One region of the Arthrobacter sp. YAF16 genome, then DNA from elsewhere that is predicted to be linked to it. Evidence: predicted binding sites of a transcription regulator. Region 1 holds the regulator's gene; each other region holds the start of a gene.

Region 1 (6,086 bases):
GGGTTCACTGTCCGCTAAGGCATTCCGCTAAGGCAGGCACCCGGCGGACCCGCACGGGCGCGGCGTCTGGCCTGTCCTATTACTGCTTGCCCCTACCAACGTCCCAGGACGTCGCTGGCCAGCACCGTGGCGGCGGGGCCGGCGGTGGAAGAACGCAGCACGTGGTGGCCCAGCAGGGCGGTGACGGCTCCCGCATCGCACAGCCGGGTGACCTCGCGGGGGCTGATGCCGCCCTCGGGGCCCACAATCAGGAGCACCTCGCGGGCCACACCGCCGTCGCCGGCCTGCTGGTGCCAGGCCTCCAGCACCTGCCGCAGGGGCCGAACCGCGTCCTCGTGCAGGATCACGGCCAGGTCCGCGGCGGCTACGGCCGCCTGCAGGCCGTTGCCGTCCACCGCGGCGCGGACCTCCGGAATCCAGGCGCGGCGTGCCTGCTTCGCGGCTGCCGTCACCACGGACTGCCATTTGGCGTGCGCCTTCGCCGCGCGTTCGGGTTTCCAGCGGACGATCGAGCGTTCGGCCTGCCAAGGCACGACGGCGTCAATCCCCAATTCGGTCGCGGTCTCAGCCGCCAGCTCGTCGCGGTCGCCCTTGGCCAGGGCCTGCACCAGCACCAGCCGAACGTCAGGCCTTGGCTCGGTCACGACCTCGCCGCACTCCACCGTCAGCTCCTGCGGCGCGGCGGCCGTCACGGTGCCGGTGATCCGCTTGCCGGCGCCGTCGGCGATGTCCACCGGCTCCCCCACGGCCAGGCGCTTGACCGTCACCGCGTGGCGCGCCTCGGCGCCTTCGAGGACGAACGTCGCGCGGGGGACCAGCTGGTCCAGGGTGCCTGCGGGGGTGAAGAAGACCGGGTTGCTCACTGCTACAGGTTACCGAGCCGGTCCCGCAGCTTCGCGAAGACACCGCCGCTGGCGGCAAGCTTCCCTTCGGTGAACTGCTCGCCGCGGAGTTTGGCGAGCTGGCGCAGCAGGTCTTCCTGGGCGGCGTCGAGCTTCGCGGGGGTATCCACCTGCAGGTGGACCTTAAGGTCTCCGCGGCCGTAGCCGCGCAGGTGCGTGACGCCCAGGCCACGCAGCGTGATGACCTCGCCGGACTGGGTGCCGGCCTTGACGTCGATTTCCTGTTGACCGTCAAAGGTCTCAAGGGTCAGCTCTGTGCCGAGCGCGGCCGCCGTCATCGGGATGTTCAGGCTAGCGTGCAGGTCGTCGCCTTCGCGCACGTAGGTGGGGTCGTTGTTGACCCGGATCTCGACGTACAGGTCACCGGACGGGCCGCCGGCAGGACCGGCCTCACCCTGGCCGGAGAGCTGGATGCGGGTGCCGGTAGCGACGCCGGCGGGAACCTTGACGGTAAGCGAGCGGCGACTGCGGATGCGGCCCTGGCCGGCGCATTCGTTGCAGGGATCCTTGATGACCGTGCCGAAGCCCTCGCAGCTGCCGCAGGGGGCAGTGGTCATGACTTGGCCGAGGATGGAACGCACGGCGCGCTGGACCTGGCCGCTGCCGCCGCAAATGTCGCAGCGCTCCGGGTGGCTGCCTTCGCGGCAGCAGGAACCCTCACAGGTGGGGCAGGTGACGGCGGTGTCCACTTCGAGCTTCTTGTTGACCCCGAAGACGGCGTCGCGCAGGTCGATCCGGACGCTGATCAGGGCGTCCTGGCCGCGCCGCACCCGGGATGCGGGGCCGCCCTGGCCGCCGGCGCCGCCGAAGAAGGTTTCGAAGATGTCCTGGAAGGCGAAGCCCTGGCCGGCGTAGCCGCCGCCGAAGCCGTTGTCGTTGCCGTTCTCGTTGCCCGTCGTGTCGTAGACCCGGCGCTTTTGCGGGTCGGAAAGCACCTCGTAGGCATGGGTGACCGCCTTGAAACGCTCGGAAGCGTCATCACCGGGGTTCACATCCGGGTGCAGGGTCCGCGCAAGCTTGCGGTAGGCCTTCTTGATCTCTTCCCCCGTGGCTTCACGGGAGACTCCAAGAACGTCATAGTGGCTGCTCAAAGTCTGTATCTCTTCCTTTTTGTACTGCCAGTGGGGCACTGCCTGTAGTTGGCAAGAAGTCCGGTTCCGGATCCGGCCCTGTCAGGGCCCGAGGATCCGCGAAAGGTAGCGGGCCACCGCACGGACGGCGGCCATGGTGGTGGGATAGTCCATCCGGGTGGGGCCAAGGACTCCGACCTTGGCCGTGGCGTCCGGGCCGTAGCCGGTGGCCACCACGGACGCTTCGGACAGGCCGTCGTAGGGGTTCTCCCGGCCGATGCTTACCGTGACGCCGCGCGGGTCCTCCGCCATGTCGCTGAGCAGGCGCAGCATCACCACCTGCTCTTCGAGCGCTTCGAGCACGGGTCCGATGCTCAGCGGGAAATCCACATTGGACCTGGCCAGGTTGGCGGTCCCGGCCATGACCATCCGTTCCTCGCGGCTGCTCGCGGCAAGCGATTCAAGCCCGCGGGCCAGAGCCTGGGCGGGTCCCCGGCGCACCGGCGCACAGCTGTCCACCACGGCCTGCAGCGACTGGGGCAGCAAGCTCAACGGGGTGCCGGAGAGCCTGGCCAGGAACAGGGTGCGGAGTTCGGCGAGGGCCTCGTCACCGAAGTCCTGGCCGACGTCGATCACCCGCTGTTCCACCTTGCCCGTATCCGCGATCAGGACCGTGAGTACCTTGCGCGGCGCCAGGAGCACGAATTCGATGTGCCGGACGCGGGCCCGGCTCAACAGCGGGTACTGCACGACGGCGACCTGGTTCGTCAGCTGCGATAGCAGCCGCACCGTCCGGTCCAGCACGTCGTCGAGGTCATCGGACCCCTCGAGCAGCGCCTGGATGGCGCGGCGCTCCGCCGGAGAGAGGGGTTTGACGGCCGAAATCTGGTCCACGAACAGGCGGTAGCCCTTGTCCGTGGGAATCCGGCCGGCGCTGGTATGCGGCGCCGTGATCAGGCCCTCGTCTTCCAGGGCGGCCATGTCATTGCGGATCGTGGCGCTGGACACGCCCAGATGGTGCCGTTCCACCAGGGCCTTGGATCCTACCGGCTCGCGGGAATGGACGTAGTCCTCCACGATGGCGCGCAGCACTTCGAGTTTGCGTGGCTCGCTCACTCTCCACCTCCAATCGACCCGTATCGGTTCGCCGGTGCCGCCGCGCGTGCAAGAACACCCGGGGTTAGCACTCGACATGCCTAAGTGCTAACCAGTCTAATATGAGTCGCGCCGTTGTTAGCATTGGATTCGCTGCGGGCGTGGGCCACGGGACTGGTGTTTCCCGGCACACCACAGGCCGCGCCGCCGTTCTGTCCCCCGTAATTCCCGAGTGCAAAGCAGTGTGTAGCAGATGTCGTACCAGAATTGGGGCCCGCAGGATCTCTCCGCGCCCGCTAAGGCCCAGCTGCCCGAGATCCCGGTGGAGCGCGGCATGGTGCTGGAGGACGTGCAGTCCGGCTGGGTGGGCGCCGTCACCCGGGTGGAGAAGTCCGGCGGCATGCACGTCGTGGCCCTCGAGGACCGGCGCGGCAAGTCCCGATCCTTCCGCCTCGGCTTCGGCTTCCTGCTCGAGGGCCAGCCCATCCGGCTGATGCCGCCCGCCCCGCGGGTTCCCGCGGCGGGTGCCGGAGTCGGCGCGCGCACCGCCTCCGGTTCGGTCCGGGTGGAGGGACAGCGTGCCCAGGTCGCGAAGGCCAGCCGGATCTGGGTGGAAGGCAAGCACGACGCCGAACTCGTCGAGAAAGTCTGGGGTGACGACCTCCGCGTCGAGGGCATCGTGGTCGAGCCGCTGCACGGCATCGACGACCTAGCTGCCGCCGTGAAGGAGTTCCGGCCCGGCCCCGGCCGTCGCCTCGGCGTCCTGGTGGACCACCTTGTTCCAGACTCGAAGGAGTCGCGAATCGCCGACGCGGTGATGGCCTCCCCGGGCGCGGCCGGCAACGTGCTGATCGTCGGGCACCCGTACGTCGACGTCTGGCAGGCCATCCGCCCTGCCGTCCTGGGCATTGAGCGGTGGCCGGTGATTCCGCGCGGGGTGGATTGGAAGACCGGCATCCTGACGGCCTTCGGCTGGCCGCACAGCACCAAGGAGGACATCGGCCTGGGCTGGCAGAAACTCCTCGGCGCGGTCCGCAGCTACGCGGACCTGGAGCCCTCCCTGCTGGGCCGGGTCGAAGAGGTCATCGACTTCCTCACGGTGCCGTAGCCGCCTCCCCGTGCTTTAGTTCGCGGTCCGAGCAAGTATTCTTGGTAGGGCGGCCGCTGCATTTTGTTGCGGCCGCGGCTCGTACAGGTACCTACGCTCCACCGCAATCCAAAGGACGAAACGTGGCAGAAGACGCACGCGAACACACGGATCACCAGGCCGGCCATGGCCAGTCGCAGTACCATGGCGTTCCCGCAAATGCTCTGCCGTTGACGGCAAGCGAGGACCGGCAATGGGCCACCCTGGCGCACTTTGGCGGCATTCTGGGTTGCATTCCCGCGCTGCTGATCTACCTGATCTTCAAGGACCGCGGCCCGTTCACGGCGCAGGAGTCGAAGGAGGCGCTGAACTTTACGCTTCCGCCCACCATCGCTGCGGTGGTAGCCAATCTGCTGGTCTTCGTCCCGGTGGTGGGCAACCTGTTCGCAGTCCTGGCGACCGCCATCTGGATTGCCCTCGCCTGCTTCTCGGTGGCCGCCGGCATCCACGTCAACCGCGGCCAGCCGCACCGCTACGAGTACAACCTCCGCTGGATCAAGTAGCGCGAACGGACATTTCCGGCCCACGCGCCCAACGCGATCGGACACTTCCGGCCCGCATGGGCTGACTACCTAGTCCGGCAGGATCCGGCGGACCACGGCGTCGGCTAGGAGCCGGCCCTTGAGCGTGAGCACCAGCCGGCCCTTGAACGCTTCCGCAGGCTCAACGAGCCCGTCGGCGATGAGTCCGGCGACCGCGTGCCGTCCGGTATCCCCCAGCCCGCCCAGGCTCGGGATTTCCAGGCCGGTGACCAGTCTGGCTTCGAGCATGACGCGCTCCACGTTGCGGGTCTCGGCGTCGAGGGTCTCCCGCCCGGCCGCGGGCGAGACGCCTGCCGCCAGCCGACCGGCGTAGGCCGTGGGGTGCTTGACGTTCCACCAGCGGACCCCGCCGACGTGCGAATGCGCTCCGGGGCCGATGCCCCACCAGTCATCCCCGCGCCAGTAGGCCAGGTTATGGCGACAGGCCTGGTCCGGCGTGCGCGCCCAGTTGCTTACTTCATACCAGCCCAGCCCGGCCGCGGAGACCAGTTCATCGGCCAGTTCGTATTTGGCGGCATGGTCGTCGTCGTCGATCCCCGGAACCTCGCCGCGCCGGATCTGGGCGGCGAGTTTCGTGCCCTCCTCGACGATCAGCGCGTAGGCGCTGATGTGGTCCGGGCCGTAGGACAGTGCGGTCTCCAGCGAGTAGCGCCAGTCCTCCAGCGACTCCCCCGGGGTGCCGTAGATCAGGTCCAGGCTGACCGCGAGGCCCGCCTCACGCGCCCACTGGACCACCTGCGGCACACGGCTGGGCGTGTGGGTGCGGTCGAGGACCTTGAGCACGTGGGGCACCGCGGACTGCATGCCGAAGGAGACCCGGGTGAAGCCGGCGTCGGCGAGCAATTGCAGGGATTCGGGCGTGACCGAATCCGGGTTGGCTTCCGTGGTGACCTCGGCGCCGGGCTCGAGGCCCCAGGTGTCGATCGCGGCGGCCAGGATGCGGGCCAGGTCCCCGGCCGGGAGCAGCGTGGGGGTGCCGCCGCCGAAGAACACCGTGCTGAGCCGGCGCTCCGGGAGGCCGGAGGCTTTCAACGCCCGCCCGGCGAAGTCCACTTCCGCGACGGCGGTGTCCGCGTAGGCGTCCTGCGAGGCGCCGCCGCCGAGTTCCGTGGCGGTGTACGTGTTGAAGTCGCAGTAGCCGCAGCGCACGGCGCAGAACGGAATGTGGACGTAGAGCCCGAAGGCCCGGTCCGCGGCGCCCTCCAGCGCCTGGCCGGGCAGCAGCCCGTCCGACGGCGCGGGGTCACCGAGGGGAAGCGCACTTGGCATGGCTACTTCTTGGCCTTGTCCTTGGACTCTTCCGTGGTGAGTGCGGCGATGAAGGCCTCCT
Region 2 (6,086 bases), on a different contig from region 1:
GAGGCGGTCCGCGGCCAGAAGCTCCAGCTCGGCGGGCACACCGGGATCATCCTCGAGGGCCATCATCGTCTCGTCGCGGGTCCAGAGCCGTCCGGAACTGCCGATCTCGGTAAAGTCCGGGTGCAGCAGCACTCCTGTGCGCCCCAGATCCGAGCGCGTCTCGGGGAGCAGCAGCTCTCGCTCCAGCGCCTCGACGATTGCCTCCGGGCTCTGCTCCGGGCCGGCCGCCGCAACGCGGGATTCCTCCTCCAGTTCGCTGAAGAGATCCGGCTCAGCGAAAAGGCTGGATTCGCCGAACAGCGTCGGCTCAGCGATCAGTTCCCGCGTTCCGGCGTGAGCGGACGATGCCTGCCGGGACTGCGCCGGGGCTGAGGCCGGGGCCGGCGCGGCCGAAGCCTGCTGCGCGGCGGGGGCAGTCTGCACGCCGGCGGCGGCAACGTCTCCGGCTCGGACGAAGCCGGGGCCCTGCCGGGCCGCGACGCCCTGCTGGTAGGCGGTGGCGGCGGCCCTGGCGCGGTCATCCGCCGCCTCGTTGAGGTCGTGGCCGGCGTGTCCGCGGACCCATTCGAAGGTGTACTTGCGTCCGGTGAGCGCCTGATCGATCTCCTTGAGCAGCTCAACGTTGAGCACCGGCTTGCCGTCGGACTTCCGCCAGCCTTTACGCTTCCAGCCGGGCATCCACTTGGTCACCGAGTTGATGACGTACTGGCTGTCGCACAGAATGTGCAGGTCCTCGCCCGGAAGGTGCGCCGTGGCCCGGAAGAGGTCCAGGACGGCCATCAGCTCCCCCTGGTTGTTGGTCCCGTGCGGCCACCCGCCGGCACGCCAGCAGTCGTCGTTCACGTACCAGGCCCATCCGGCCGGGCCGGGATTTCCTAAAGCCGAACCGTCGGCCGCTGCTGTAATCGTCACTGCACCATCCTGCCAGACCTCCGCCGCCCGACGCTCCCGCACCACCGGCACTGGCACCGGCGCCGACACCGGGTAAGAGCACCCCACCAACCGAGAGAACGTCCGGCCGACCACCCCACCACTTGAGGGAAGGTGCCCCGGGGCGGGAGGGTTAAACGCCGACGGCGGCCCCACCAGTGGTGGGACCGCCGTCGTCGAACGTGCCGTCGCTGACGGAGAACCGTCAGTTCAGGCGTTCAGGGCTTGGAAGCCGGGTGGTTAGAAACCGCCCATGCCGCCCATGCCGCCCATGTCGTCGCCGCCGCCCATGGCCGGGGAGTTCTTCTCCGGCTTGTCGGCCACAACGGCCTCGGTGGTGAGGAACAGGCCGGCGATGGAAGCCGCGTTCTGCAGGGCCGAGCGGGTGACCTTGACCGGGTCGTTGATGCCGGCAGCGAGCAGGTCGACGTACTCGCCGGTTGCTGCGTTCAGGCCGTGGCCCGCGGGCAGGCCGCGGACCTTGTCCACCACAACGCCGGGCTCGAGGCCGGCGTTGAAGGCGATCTGCTTCAGCGGGGCGTCGATGGCTACGCGCACGATGTTCGCGCCGGTTGCCTCGTCACCTTCGAGCTGCAGGTTGGCGAACGCCTTGGCGCCGGCCTGGATCAGGGCCACGCCACCGCCGGCGACGATGCCCTCTTCGACAGCAGCCTTGGCGTTGCGGACAGCGTCCTCGATGCGGTGCTTGCGTTCCTTGAGCTCAACCTCGGTTGCGGCACCGGCCTTGATGACTGCAACGCCGCCGGCCAGCTTGGCCAGGCGTTCCTGCAGCTTCTCGCGGTCGTAGTCGGAATCGGAGTTCTCGATCTCGGCGCGGATCTGGGACACACGGCCGGCGATCTGGTCGGCGTCGCCGGCACCTTCGACGATGGTGGTCTCGTCCTTGGTGACAACAACCTTGCGTGCCTTGCCCAGCAGTTCGAGGCCGGCGGTCTCAAGCTTGAGGCCGACTTCCTCGGAGATGACCTGGCCGCCGGTGAGGATGGCGATGTCGGCCAGCTGTGCCTTGCGGCGGTCACCGAAGCCCGGAGCCTTGACGGCGACGGACTTGAAGGTGCCGCGGATCTTGTTCACGATCAGGGTGGCCAGGGCCTCGCCCTCGATGTCCTCGGCGATGATCAGCAGCGGCTTGTTGGACTGCATGACCTTTTCGAGGACTGCAACCAGTTCCTTGACGTTGGAGATCTTGGAGTTGACGATCAGGATGTACGGATCCTCGAGGACCGTTTCCTGACGCTCGGCGTCGGTGACGAAGTAGGCCGAGATGTAGCCCTTGTCGAAACGCATGCCCTCGGTGAGCTCCAGCTCGAGGCCGAAGGTGTTCGACTCCTCGACGGTGATGACGCCTTCCTTGCCGACCTTGTCCAGGGCTTCGGCAATCAGGGCGCCAATTTCGTTGTCACCTGCGGAGATGGACGCGGTGGCGGCGATCTCTTCCTTGGTTTCGATTTCCTTGGCAGAAGCCAGGAGCTCGCGGGTGACCGCTTCAACAGCCTTCTCGATGCCGCGCTTGAGGGACAGCGGGTCAGCGCCGGCCGCGACGTTGCGCAGGCCTTCCTTGACGAGGGCCTGGGCCAGCACGGTTGCCGTGGTGGTACCGTCACCGGCGACGTCGTCAGTCTTCTTGGCAACTTCCTTGACCAGCTCGGCGCCGATCTTCTCGTAAGGGTCGTCCAGCTCGATCTCCTTGGCGATGGAAACACCATCGTTGGTGATCGTGGGGGCGCCCCACTTCTTTTCGAGGACGACGTTGCGTCCACGCGGGCCGAGGGTGACCTTGACGGCGTCGGCGAGGATGTTCAGGCCCCGCTCAAGACCGCGGCGTGCCTCTTCATCAAATGCAATGATCTTGGCCATAACGGCAGTAGTCCTTTCGGGACAGTCGTTAAGAATGAACCTTGCGCTGCGGTGCCCGCGACGGACGATTCCAACCCGGCAGCCTCTGTACGCCGCCGGGCCGGGGATCTCACCCCAGCCAGGTATTTCTCTCGCTCCCGGCCCGTCCGCCGCCTCCACGCGACCGGGCGAACCGGGGCGTCGAGTTAGCAGTCAATACGCGGGAGTGCTAACTCCATAATTAGCACTCCCCCGGGGAGAGTGCAAGCAGTGGTGAGGTCAGGGTGCGCCCCGCCGGGCGCTCTTCGCTAGGAGCGATCAGGAGCCGGCGCTGCGGGCGGTTTCGCTGCCGGTCATCTCGGCGTTGTTGTCCGGGCCATAGCTGTAGACCATGTAGGCGGCGGCGGTGACGTCGCCGTTGCTGTCGAAGTTGATCGGGCCGGAGGCGCCGTCGTAGTCGGGGCGCTTGCCGGCGCGGAGCGCGGCCACGCATTCCTGGTAGGACTTGCAGGCCGCGGCTTCCCCGGACGGGGCCCCGGTGCCGGCAGCCGTTCCGCCGGACACTGCGACCAGCTTCGAGGCGATGGAGGTCCCCGCGTCGTCCTCCGCCGCGGCGGCGGCGAGGGCGGCGAGGTTGACGGCGTCGTACGTCTCGGCGGCAAACGCCATGTCCTTCAGGCCCGGGTCGACGGCCACGAGTTCCGCCTGGAAGTGCGCGGAGGGGAACGTGCCCGGCAGGACCCCGCGGGCGCCGTCCAGCGCCTTGGAGCCAAGGCCGTCGCCGTACTGGTTTACGGCCCCGTCGCTGAGGATGAGCTTCTTTCCGGACAGTCCCGCGTTGTTGAGCTCGGCAATGGCGCCCTGGGCACCGTCCCGGGCCACCAGCACGACGGCGTCCGGCGAGGCAGCCTTGGCCGCCGCGGCCGCCTGTTGCGCCTGACCGGCCTTGAATTCAGCGTCGACGGAGGTGCCCAGGCCCGCGGCCTTCGCGGCCGCCGAGACGGCCACGGAGACGTCCTTGCCGTAGTCGCCTTCCTCGTGCACCACGGCAAGGGTCTTGGCGCCGCCGTCCTGGGCGAGCTTGACCAGGACCGAGGCCTGCGCGATGTCGGCGGCCGCGGTCCGGAAGTAGTAGCCGCCGCTCTTGTACGAGCTGAGCCCCGGTGCGGTGTTGGCCGGTGAAATGAGGGCGACTTTGGCGCGGGAGAGGACGTCGATGGCGCCGGCGGCGCGGCTGGAGTCGGTGGGCCCGATCACGACGTCGGCCTTGGCCGCCACCAGGTCCTTGGCCTGGGCCGCGGTGTCCGTACCGATGGACTCCGGCAGCAGTTCCACGGGCTTGCCCTTGTGGCCGCCCGCCGCGTTGATTTCCTTGACCGCCAGCTTCGCCGCCGCCAGTTGGGGCGGATTGAGGAAGTCCTGCCGGCCGGTGTTGTCCAGGATCAGGCCGATCCGCAGCGTTCCGTCGCCGCTCGCCTCCGCGGCATCCACCCGGGCATTGCCGGTGGGACCGGCGCAGGCGGCCAGCGCCACGGCTGCGGCCACGCCGGCGGCCGCTGCACGGCTGAACCGCCGGAGCTTGCGCCGGCGGCCATCGCTCTTCGGGGCAGCTGCCGCAGCGGAGACTGCCACTAGGCGGGCCGGACGCTTTCGGCCTGCGGGCCCTTTTCGCCCTCGCCGACTTCCAGTTCCACCCGCTGGCCTTCAGCCAAAGCACGGTAGCCTTCGCCCGCGATCGCGGACCAGTGCACGAAGACGTCGGCCCCGGAGCTGTCGACGGTGATGAACCCGTAGCCCTTTTCGGCGTTGAACCACTTGACGGTCCCCAGTGCCATGTTCTCCACACTTTCAGCTAGCTTGCGAACGGCCCACCCCAATGTGCGCCGCGTTATGCGAAATGAAGTCCGCAGACACTCTACCCACAGCCTTCCACCGGTGCCCGGGCAGGGTCCCGGCCCGGCCGGGAATAGTTATTCAGGCGTAACCGAAGCCGGCGGCCAGCCTGGGGCTAATTGAAACCGGGGCCGAGGACGATGACCAGCGGCATCTGGAATTCCGCCGAATCCACCAGGGTGCCAATCCCGAGGAGGGAACCCAACTCTGCGGCGTTGGCCTTCTGCGCCGGGCCGTTGTAGAAGACGACCGAGGTCTGCTGGGGGGCGCCGCCCCAGTTGCCGAGCGGGCCCTGGACCCATCCGGCGGCGGAGATCCTGGAGCCGACGCGACCGGCCAAGCCCGGCGTCGTGGTGCCGTTGTAGATCGCCACGGGCTGGGTCTTGTCAAGCTTCTGGTCCCCGGACTGGTCCGCGGCGGCGCTCGGCGTTGCAGAAGCGGAGGGCTTGGAGCCCGCGGGGGCGAGGCTCCCGGTCGGCTGGCTGCTGGGGGACGGCTTCGAGCCGGCGGACGTTGTGGGTGCCTGCGACGCCGCGGCGTTGTTGCTGGCCTGGTCCGCGGTCATGGCCGAGCCACCGGCGGGACCAAAGCCCAGTTTGGGCAGCAGAAGGAAGGCGACGAGGCCGACTACCAGGGCCGCGGCGCCGGTGGCGAGGACGGGGCCCAGCCGGCGGGCACCGGGAGCGGCGACCGTCCGGTGGACACCCTGGCGCGTGGAGGCCTCCGGGACCCGATCAAATTCATCCCGTGCGTACTTGGTCATGGTAAAACGACGTCCTTGCTGATTTCTGGCTGATGGCCCGACGCCGGAATCCGCGCGAAATTCCGCGCTTCCGGCCGGACCTCACGTGCTCTTAAGCGTCCGAGCCCAAACGGCGTGCAGTGCGGGCACGTTGTCGTGACGTACGTAGTCTACGCAATCTCTTCACCAGCATGGGATCGTGGGCCAGCGCCGCCTCGGTGTCGATCAGGGCGTTGAGGATCTGGTAGTAGTGCGTGGCGGAGAGGTCAAAGAGTTCCCGGATGGCTTGTTCCTTGGCGCCGGCGTACTTCCACCACTGCCGCTCCAAGGCAAGCATCTGCTGCTCCCGGCTGCTCAACGGCGAGTCTTCGGAGACTGCCGCCAGCACGGCGTCGGCGTCATCCGCCGACAGGTACTCGGGTGCTGCTTCGGCCACTGCACACTCCCTGGCTCGTTCCGATAGGTCTCCCCCACATGTTACGGCCGAATAACAGGCTTGTCATTTAGCCGGCCCGGCCGGCTGCCCGGGCTCCTGCGAGAATGAAGCCGTGCCTGATTCATCTAATCCCGACGCGCTCTTCGAACTTGACCCCGCCGCAGAGGCGGTGGACCTCGCGGCGATGGCGCACCTCCCCTTGGACGGGCTGGTGGCGCCGGACTGGGC
Region 3 (6,086 bases), 1.3 Mb from region 1:
TCATGGCTATCCTCCATTTTCTTGTATTCCTGCCTGCTGCTTCCTGCCTGGTGCTTCCTGCCTGGTGCGGCACGCGGCACCGCCCCTGGTTCCCGCGTCACTCCGGCCCCCGCTCCCACCGCACCGGGGTCACGCGCAGCACCGGCTGCCCGCCTCGGTGGTGCCGCACCGGAATGTCCCGGCCGACGGCGGTGCGGCCGGCGGCGGTGCCCCCGGTGTCTGCCACGCGGGCCGGGCGGGCCGGCCGGGCCGCGGAACCGGCGGCGTCATAGGCGGCCCGCGCGTCAGGATTCCGCAGCACCGAGAACGACTCAAGGATGCGGCGCGCCTCCTCCCCGCCGTCAGACCCGGCGCCGGGCCGGGCATCCGGGCCGCCTCCGGACGCCGCACCGGCGGCCGCTTCGACGTCGGGATGGCGGCGGCGCATCAGCGCGCGGAAGGAGCGCTGGATCTCGGCCGGAGACGCATCCGGCGCGACGTGCAACGCGGCGTAGAAGCCGCGCGGGTCGCGGTTCATCGGCTCACCTCCTGGCTGGCCGGACGGGGCTCGGGCCGATCAGGCGGGGATCCGGCCGCACGTTCCGGCCGGCCGGATCCCCGCACCGCCAGCGGTCCGAAGCGTCCGCCGCCGGCGCTGTTACTTCCCGATCTCCTGCATCTTGTCCTGCGTGTGCGTGATTTCAATCTTCCGCGGCTTGGCCTGCTCCAACACCGGAATCCGGAGCGTCAGGACGCCGTCGGCGTAGCTCGCCTTGACCTTGTCGGTGTCCAGCGTGTCGCCCAGGATCAGCTGGCGGCTGAATACTCCGCGCGGCCGTTCCGAGGCGATCAATTCAACGTTGGGCTGCGTCGGGTCGCGCCGTTCGGCCCTGACGGTCAGGACGTTGCGCTCGATGTCGAGATCCACCGAGTCAACATTGACGCCGGGAAGATCGAACGCGACGACGAATTCGCCGTCCTCCTGCCACGCGTCCATCGGCATGGCGGCGGGCCGCGCCGCCGTTCCGAAGACTTGCTGGGTCAGCCGGTCCAATTCACGGAACGGGTCCGTACGCATCAACATCATTTCCCACTCCTTCATACGAGAGTCTTGAATCTTCCTGCCTATCCAGCCCACTCGGTTATCTGTGGTGGTGGATATAGATTTTTTATAGCACCAGTGCCAAACTGATGCAACAGGAAATTTTTCGACCACACGAAGGGACGTGAGCCATGGCGGAACGTGAAGCGGACGTCGGGGTGTACGCGATCTCCGTGGTGGCTCAGCTGGTCGGGACCGGGCCGCAGAACATCCGGCTTTACGAGCGCAGGGGACTCCTGACCCCGGACCGCACGGCGGGCGGAACGCGGCAGTACAGCGAGACGGATCTGGTGGTGCTGCGGCGGATCAGTGAGCTGCTGGACGAGGGGCTGAACCTCGCCGGCGTCGCCAAGGTGCTGGAACTGGAAACGGCTAATGCCAAGCTCCGTGCGGAGCTTAAACGACGCGGGGCGCGCTGACCGGCAGCGCGCCCCGTCTTCGCCGGCGCCTACTCCGCGCCGGTCTCCTGCTTGGAGAGTTCACCGGTGATCCGCTCGCCCGGGATCCTGGCGGTCCGCCAGGTGTCCAGCAGGATCACGGCGCCCAGGATCACGAACGAGATGGACAGCGAGGCAAGGGCATCGGTGGTCCAGTGGTAGCCGAGGTACAGCCGGCTGAGCGCGGCGAAGAAGATCCCGATGCCGGCTACGGCGAAGCCCGCGACGGCGGCTTTCGGGTTCTTGCGGCGGGAAAAGATCAGGAACGTGGTGATCAGCAGGAAGTCACAGGCGCCCAAGACGTGGCCTGACGGGAACGAGAACGTGGAGTCAGCCCCGAAGAGCATAAGGTCCACCGGCGGGCGCTGCCGGCCGACCGACCGGCCGATGATCTGGGCCAGGATGACCCCGGTCAGCATGCCACCGGCCAGCACCATCGGCCGCCAGGCGTGCTTGGCCAGCAGCCCCCACGCCACCGTGAACACCAGGATGATGATCGGCAGGCCGATGGGTCCGAAGACAATGGCCAGGATGATCATGATGGTCGTGGCCGGCTCCCCGCGCAGGGCCACGAGCCCGGAGCGCACCGGCTCGTCAACGGCGGTGATACCGCCGTGCTGCAGCACGCTAACCAGGATGGCAATGAACGCCACGACGCCGACGACCATAAGCCCGACGGCGATCCGGTACAGATTCCGCCGCGCATCCACGCTCATGTAGCGCTCCTCCACCACAAACTTGTCATGGAAGACCCGCCACCAGCCGGATTGCCCGGTTTTCTGCTCTGCCATTGCCGTATCCGCCTCTGCGCCGTGTGTGGACATTCCCAACGTGAAGAATATCCCGGTTCCCGCGCCGCGGGCGCGTCGGACCGGCAGCCGGTCCCGCGCCGTTCCCGCCGGTAGCCTGAACCCATGGGTGTCATGAACGAACTGATCAACCCCGGGGTGGTCGGCTCGCTGGGACGGATCCTTGCCGCTGCTTCCCCCGGCCGCCGCTTCCCGCAACTGGCCGGCACGGCCGGGCAGCTGGACGGGCTGGGCCTGCGCGAACGCACCGACCTGCTCAGCAGCGCCCTGCTCACCGATCTGCCCGCCGACTACACCGCTGCGGCGGCGGTCTTCCGCCAGGCGCTGAAGGACCCGGACTTCACCGGCTGGATGATCTGGCCGGTCAGCGAGGCGGCCGCCACCCTCGCCCTTGCCCGGAGGGGCCCCGCCGATTTCGAGGACTGCTTGTCGCTGCTCGCCGAGCTGACTCCGCGGCTCACGGGTGAATTCGCCATCCGGCGGCTCCTGGATGCGGACCTCGACCGGGCCCTGACGGTCATCCAGCGCTGGACCAGCCACCCCGACTGGCAGGTCCGACGGCTCGCCAGCGAGGGCACCCGGGCGTACCTGCCGTGGGCAATCCGTGTTCCCGGACTCACGGCCCGGCCGGCGGCAACCCTCCCGATCCTGGACGCCCTGTACCGCGACCCGGTCGAGGATGTCCGGCGGTCGGTGGCCAACCACCTGAACGACCTGGCCCGGCATGCCCCCGACGAAGTGGTCGCCGCCGCAGCGCGCTGGCTGGCGGAGCCGGACGCGAACACCGCCAGGGTGGTCCGCCACGGCCTGCGGACCCTGGTCAAGAAGGCCCACCCCGGCGCGCTGGAGTTGCTCGGCTTCGCGCCGGCGTCGCTCGCCGTGACGCCTCCCCGACTCGACCGCACCGTCGTGGAACTGCCGGGAGACCTGGGCTTCGATTTCGACGTCGCCAACACCGGCCCGGCGGAGGCCCGCATCGCCGTCGACTACGTGGTGCACTACGCCAAAGCCAACGGCGTCCTCGCGGACAAAGTGTTCAAGCTCGGCACGGCCGTCCTCGGGCCGGGTGAATCCAGGACATTTTCGAAGCGCCACGCCTTCCGCCAGATGACCACCCGGGTCCACCACCCCGGCGACCACGCGCTGCAGCCGCAGGTCAACGGGGTGCGCTATCCGGGGGCCGGTTTCACGGTGCTGACCTAGGCTCCGGAAACGGACGGCGGCGTGCCCGCGTGGTGATTTGACTCACATTTAAATCAGACGTTATCCTCGCTTCAGCCGTTGGCCCCGCGGCGACCACCTCCCGGAAAGACAGTGCGATGACGACAGCAAGCGAATGCATCGAGATCCAGGTCGACAATCGCCAACTCCTGGACGACCGGCTCAACGACGCCGTCCAGGGGCTGCAGCGGCTCGCCATGCTCACCGGCACCCACGGCATCCTGCTGACCCGGCACAAGCCGGGGCACTACACGGCCGCACTTTCGGACCAGGTCCCCTTCGGGATGACACGGGAAGTCGTCCGCTAGGCCGCGGGCGCGGCGGCCCGGGGACGACGCGCCCCGGCCGCTAACCAGACCAGGTCCCGGGCGGCTGAGCTGCGAATCGCCGCCCGGGACCTTTTTGGCTTCAGCGGCGGTTCACCAGCCGTGGCCAATCACCAGTCATGGACGGTGCCGTCGACGAGGCGGTTGTAGGGCAGGTAGGCCTGCTGGTACGGGTAGGCCGCGGCGGCCTCCTCGTTGAACTCGACGCCGATGCCGGGGGTCTCCCCCGGGTGCAGGTAGCCGTCAACGAAGGTCATGGACTGCTCGAAGACCTCGTTGGTTGCATCCGAGTGCTGCATGTATTCCTGGATCCCGTAGTTGTGGATGGCCAGGCCCACGTGCAGCTGCGCGGCGAACCCGACCGGGGAGATGTCCGTGGGGCCGTGGAAGCCGGACTTGATCTGGTACTGCGCGGCGAAGTCCATGACTTTCTTCAGCGGCGAGATACCGCCGAAGTGCGTGGAGGCGGCCCGGACGTAGTCGATCAGCTGTTCCTTGATGATGGTCTGGTAGTCGTACACGGTGTTGAAGATTTCACCGATGGCCAGCGGCGTGGTGGTGTGCTGCCGGACCAGGCGCAGCGCCTCCTGGTTTTCCGCCGGGGTGCAGTCCTCCAGCCAGAACAGGTCGTAGGGTTCCAGCGCCTTGCCCAGCTTCGCGGCCTGGATCGGCGTCATCCGGTGGTGCCCGTCGTGCAGCAGCGGGATTTCCGGTCCGAACTCGTTCCGGACCGCCTCGAACACCGTCGGCAGGTGCCGCAGGTAGGCGCGGGTGTCCCAGTCCTCCTCCTGCGGGAACGCACCGCGCCCGGCGGGTTCGTAGTCGTACCGCTCCCCCGAGGCCTGTGCCTGCGCCGCGACCCCGTACACGGCCTTGATGCCGGGCACGGCGGTCTGGATCCGGATCGACTTGTAGCCCAGCTCCAGGTGTTCGCGGACCGAGTCGAACAGCGATTCCAGGTCCGAGCCGGAGGCGTGGCCGTACGCGCGCAGGCCGTTCCGGGACGCCCCGCCCAGCAGCTGGTAGACGGGCATGCCGGCCAGCTTGCCCTTGATGTCCCAGAGCGCCATGTCGACGGCGGCGATCGCGGCCATTGTGACGGGGCCGCGGCGCCAGTACGAGGACCGGTAGAGGAACTGCCAGGTGTCCTCGATCCGGTGCGGGTCCTTGCCGATCAGCAGCTGCGCAACATGCTCCTTCAGGTACGCGGCGACGGCCAGCTCACGGCCGTTGAGGGTGGCGTCGCCGATACCGGTGACACCGTCCTCGGTGGTGATCCGCAACGTGACGAAGTTGCGGGAGGGGCTGGTCACAAAGACTTCGGCGGCAATGATTTTCACGGCTGGTCCAGGCTTTCGGTGTCGGTCGGGAGGGATTCCGGGATGGTTCCGGAAGGTTGGGGGTCTTAGCGCTGGGTGCTTCCGTCCGGGGCGGTATCCAGCAGCGCCAGTTCCGCGGCGCTGGGGAGGCCCTCGCAGTCACCGGCGGTGCTGACCGCAAAGGCGCCGGCGAGGGTGCCGCGCTTGAGGCGGGCGGCGACGTCGCCGCCGTCGAGCAGGGCGGAAAGATAGCCCGCGGTGAAGGCGTCCCCCGCACCGACGGTGTCGATACTGGTCACCGGCACGGCGGGGGCCTCCCAGCGGCCGGCTGCGGTGTGGACCCCGGCGCCGGCGGCGCCGCGCTTGACCACGACCTCCCGGACACCGCGCTCCAGGAGCTCGGCGGCCATGGCCAGTTCGGCGGCTTCGGGACATGCCCCGCTGCCGGCGTCCCCCAGGCCTGCGGCCCCCATGCCGGCGACCAGCCCGAGTTCGTCGTCGGAGGCGACCAGGACGGTCGCGTGCCGGGCGATCGGGGTGAGGACGGCGCGGGCCTCGTCACGGGACCACAGTTTGCTGCGGTAGTTGACGTCGAGGGAGACCGCCAGGCCTTCGGCTGCGCCGCGCGCGGCCGCGTATTCGACGGCACGCCGGGCATCCGGGCTCAGTGCGGCGGTGATACCGGTCAGGTGCAGGACGCGCGGGCCGGCGACGAAGGCCCGGTCCACGTCCTCGCGGCTGATCGTGGACCCGGCGGAACCGGCCCGGTAGTAGTAGGCCCGGCTGATGTCCGCCGTGCGCCGTTCCAGGAACATCACCCCGGTGGCCCGGGCCCCATCCACCCGGTGCTGCACCGCGATGCCCTCGGAGCGCAGCTGCCGGAGGATGAACTC

The links. Region 1 encodes HrcA, which represses chaperone genes, less so after heat shock. Its sites were predicted from a motif close to TTNGCACTCGNNNNNNNCGAGTGCNAA; they were not measured.
Region 2: the regulator HrcA is predicted to act here: its motif matches at 2,994-3,020, upstream of groL (chaperonin GroEL).
Region 3: the regulator HrcA is predicted to act here: its motif matches at 1,140-1,166, upstream of AB4Y91_RS01245 (Hsp20/alpha crystallin family protein).

The regions. Positions count from the first base shown of each region.
Region 1 covers NZ_JBFRDC010000001.1:1,521,751-1,527,836, reverse strand. Annotated here, with positions in the region: gene AB4Y91_RS07120 (GerMN domain-containing protein) at 1-18, shown strand, start outside; gene AB4Y91_RS07115 (16S rRNA (uracil(1498)-N(3))-methyltransferase) at 93-863, opposite strand; gene dnaJ (molecular chaperone DnaJ) at 866-1,993, opposite strand; gene hrcA (heat-inducible transcriptional repressor HrcA) at 2,075-3,088, opposite strand; gene AB4Y91_RS07100 (DUF3097 domain-containing protein) at 3,321-4,175, shown strand; gene AB4Y91_RS07095 (DUF4870 domain-containing protein) at 4,298-4,717, shown strand; gene hemW (radical SAM family heme chaperone HemW) at 4,787-6,025, opposite strand; gene lepA (translation elongation factor 4) at 6,028-6,086, opposite strand, start outside.
Region 2 covers NZ_JBFRDC010000003.1:78,771-84,856, reverse strand. Annotated here, with positions in the region: gene AB4Y91_RS09600 (RNase H family protein) at 1-912, opposite strand, end outside; gene groL (chaperonin GroEL) at 1,171-2,808, opposite strand; gene AB4Y91_RS09590 (ABC transporter substrate-binding protein) at 3,106-4,332, opposite strand; gene AB4Y91_RS09585 (cold-shock protein) at 4,419-4,622, opposite strand; gene AB4Y91_RS09580 (LytR C-terminal domain-containing protein) at 4,796-5,443, opposite strand; gene AB4Y91_RS09575 (DUF3263 domain-containing protein) at 5,535-5,858, opposite strand; gene AB4Y91_RS09570 (uracil-DNA glycosylase) at 6,043-6,086, shown strand, end outside.
Region 3 covers NZ_JBFRDC010000001.1:253,480-259,565, reverse strand. Annotated here, with positions in the region: gene AB4Y91_RS01255 (hypothetical protein) at 1-4, opposite strand, end outside; gene AB4Y91_RS01250 (DnaJ domain-containing protein) at 98-517, opposite strand; gene AB4Y91_RS01245 (Hsp20/alpha crystallin family protein) at 638-1,063, opposite strand; gene AB4Y91_RS01240 (MerR family transcriptional regulator) at 1,213-1,500, shown strand; gene AB4Y91_RS01235 (phosphatase PAP2 family protein) at 1,530-2,309, opposite strand; gene AB4Y91_RS01230 (DNA alkylation repair protein) at 2,433-3,530, shown strand; gene AB4Y91_RS01225 (hypothetical protein) at 3,647-3,856, shown strand; gene manD (D-mannonate dehydratase ManD) at 3,985-5,214, opposite strand; gene AB4Y91_RS01215 (sugar kinase) at 5,280-6,086, opposite strand, start outside.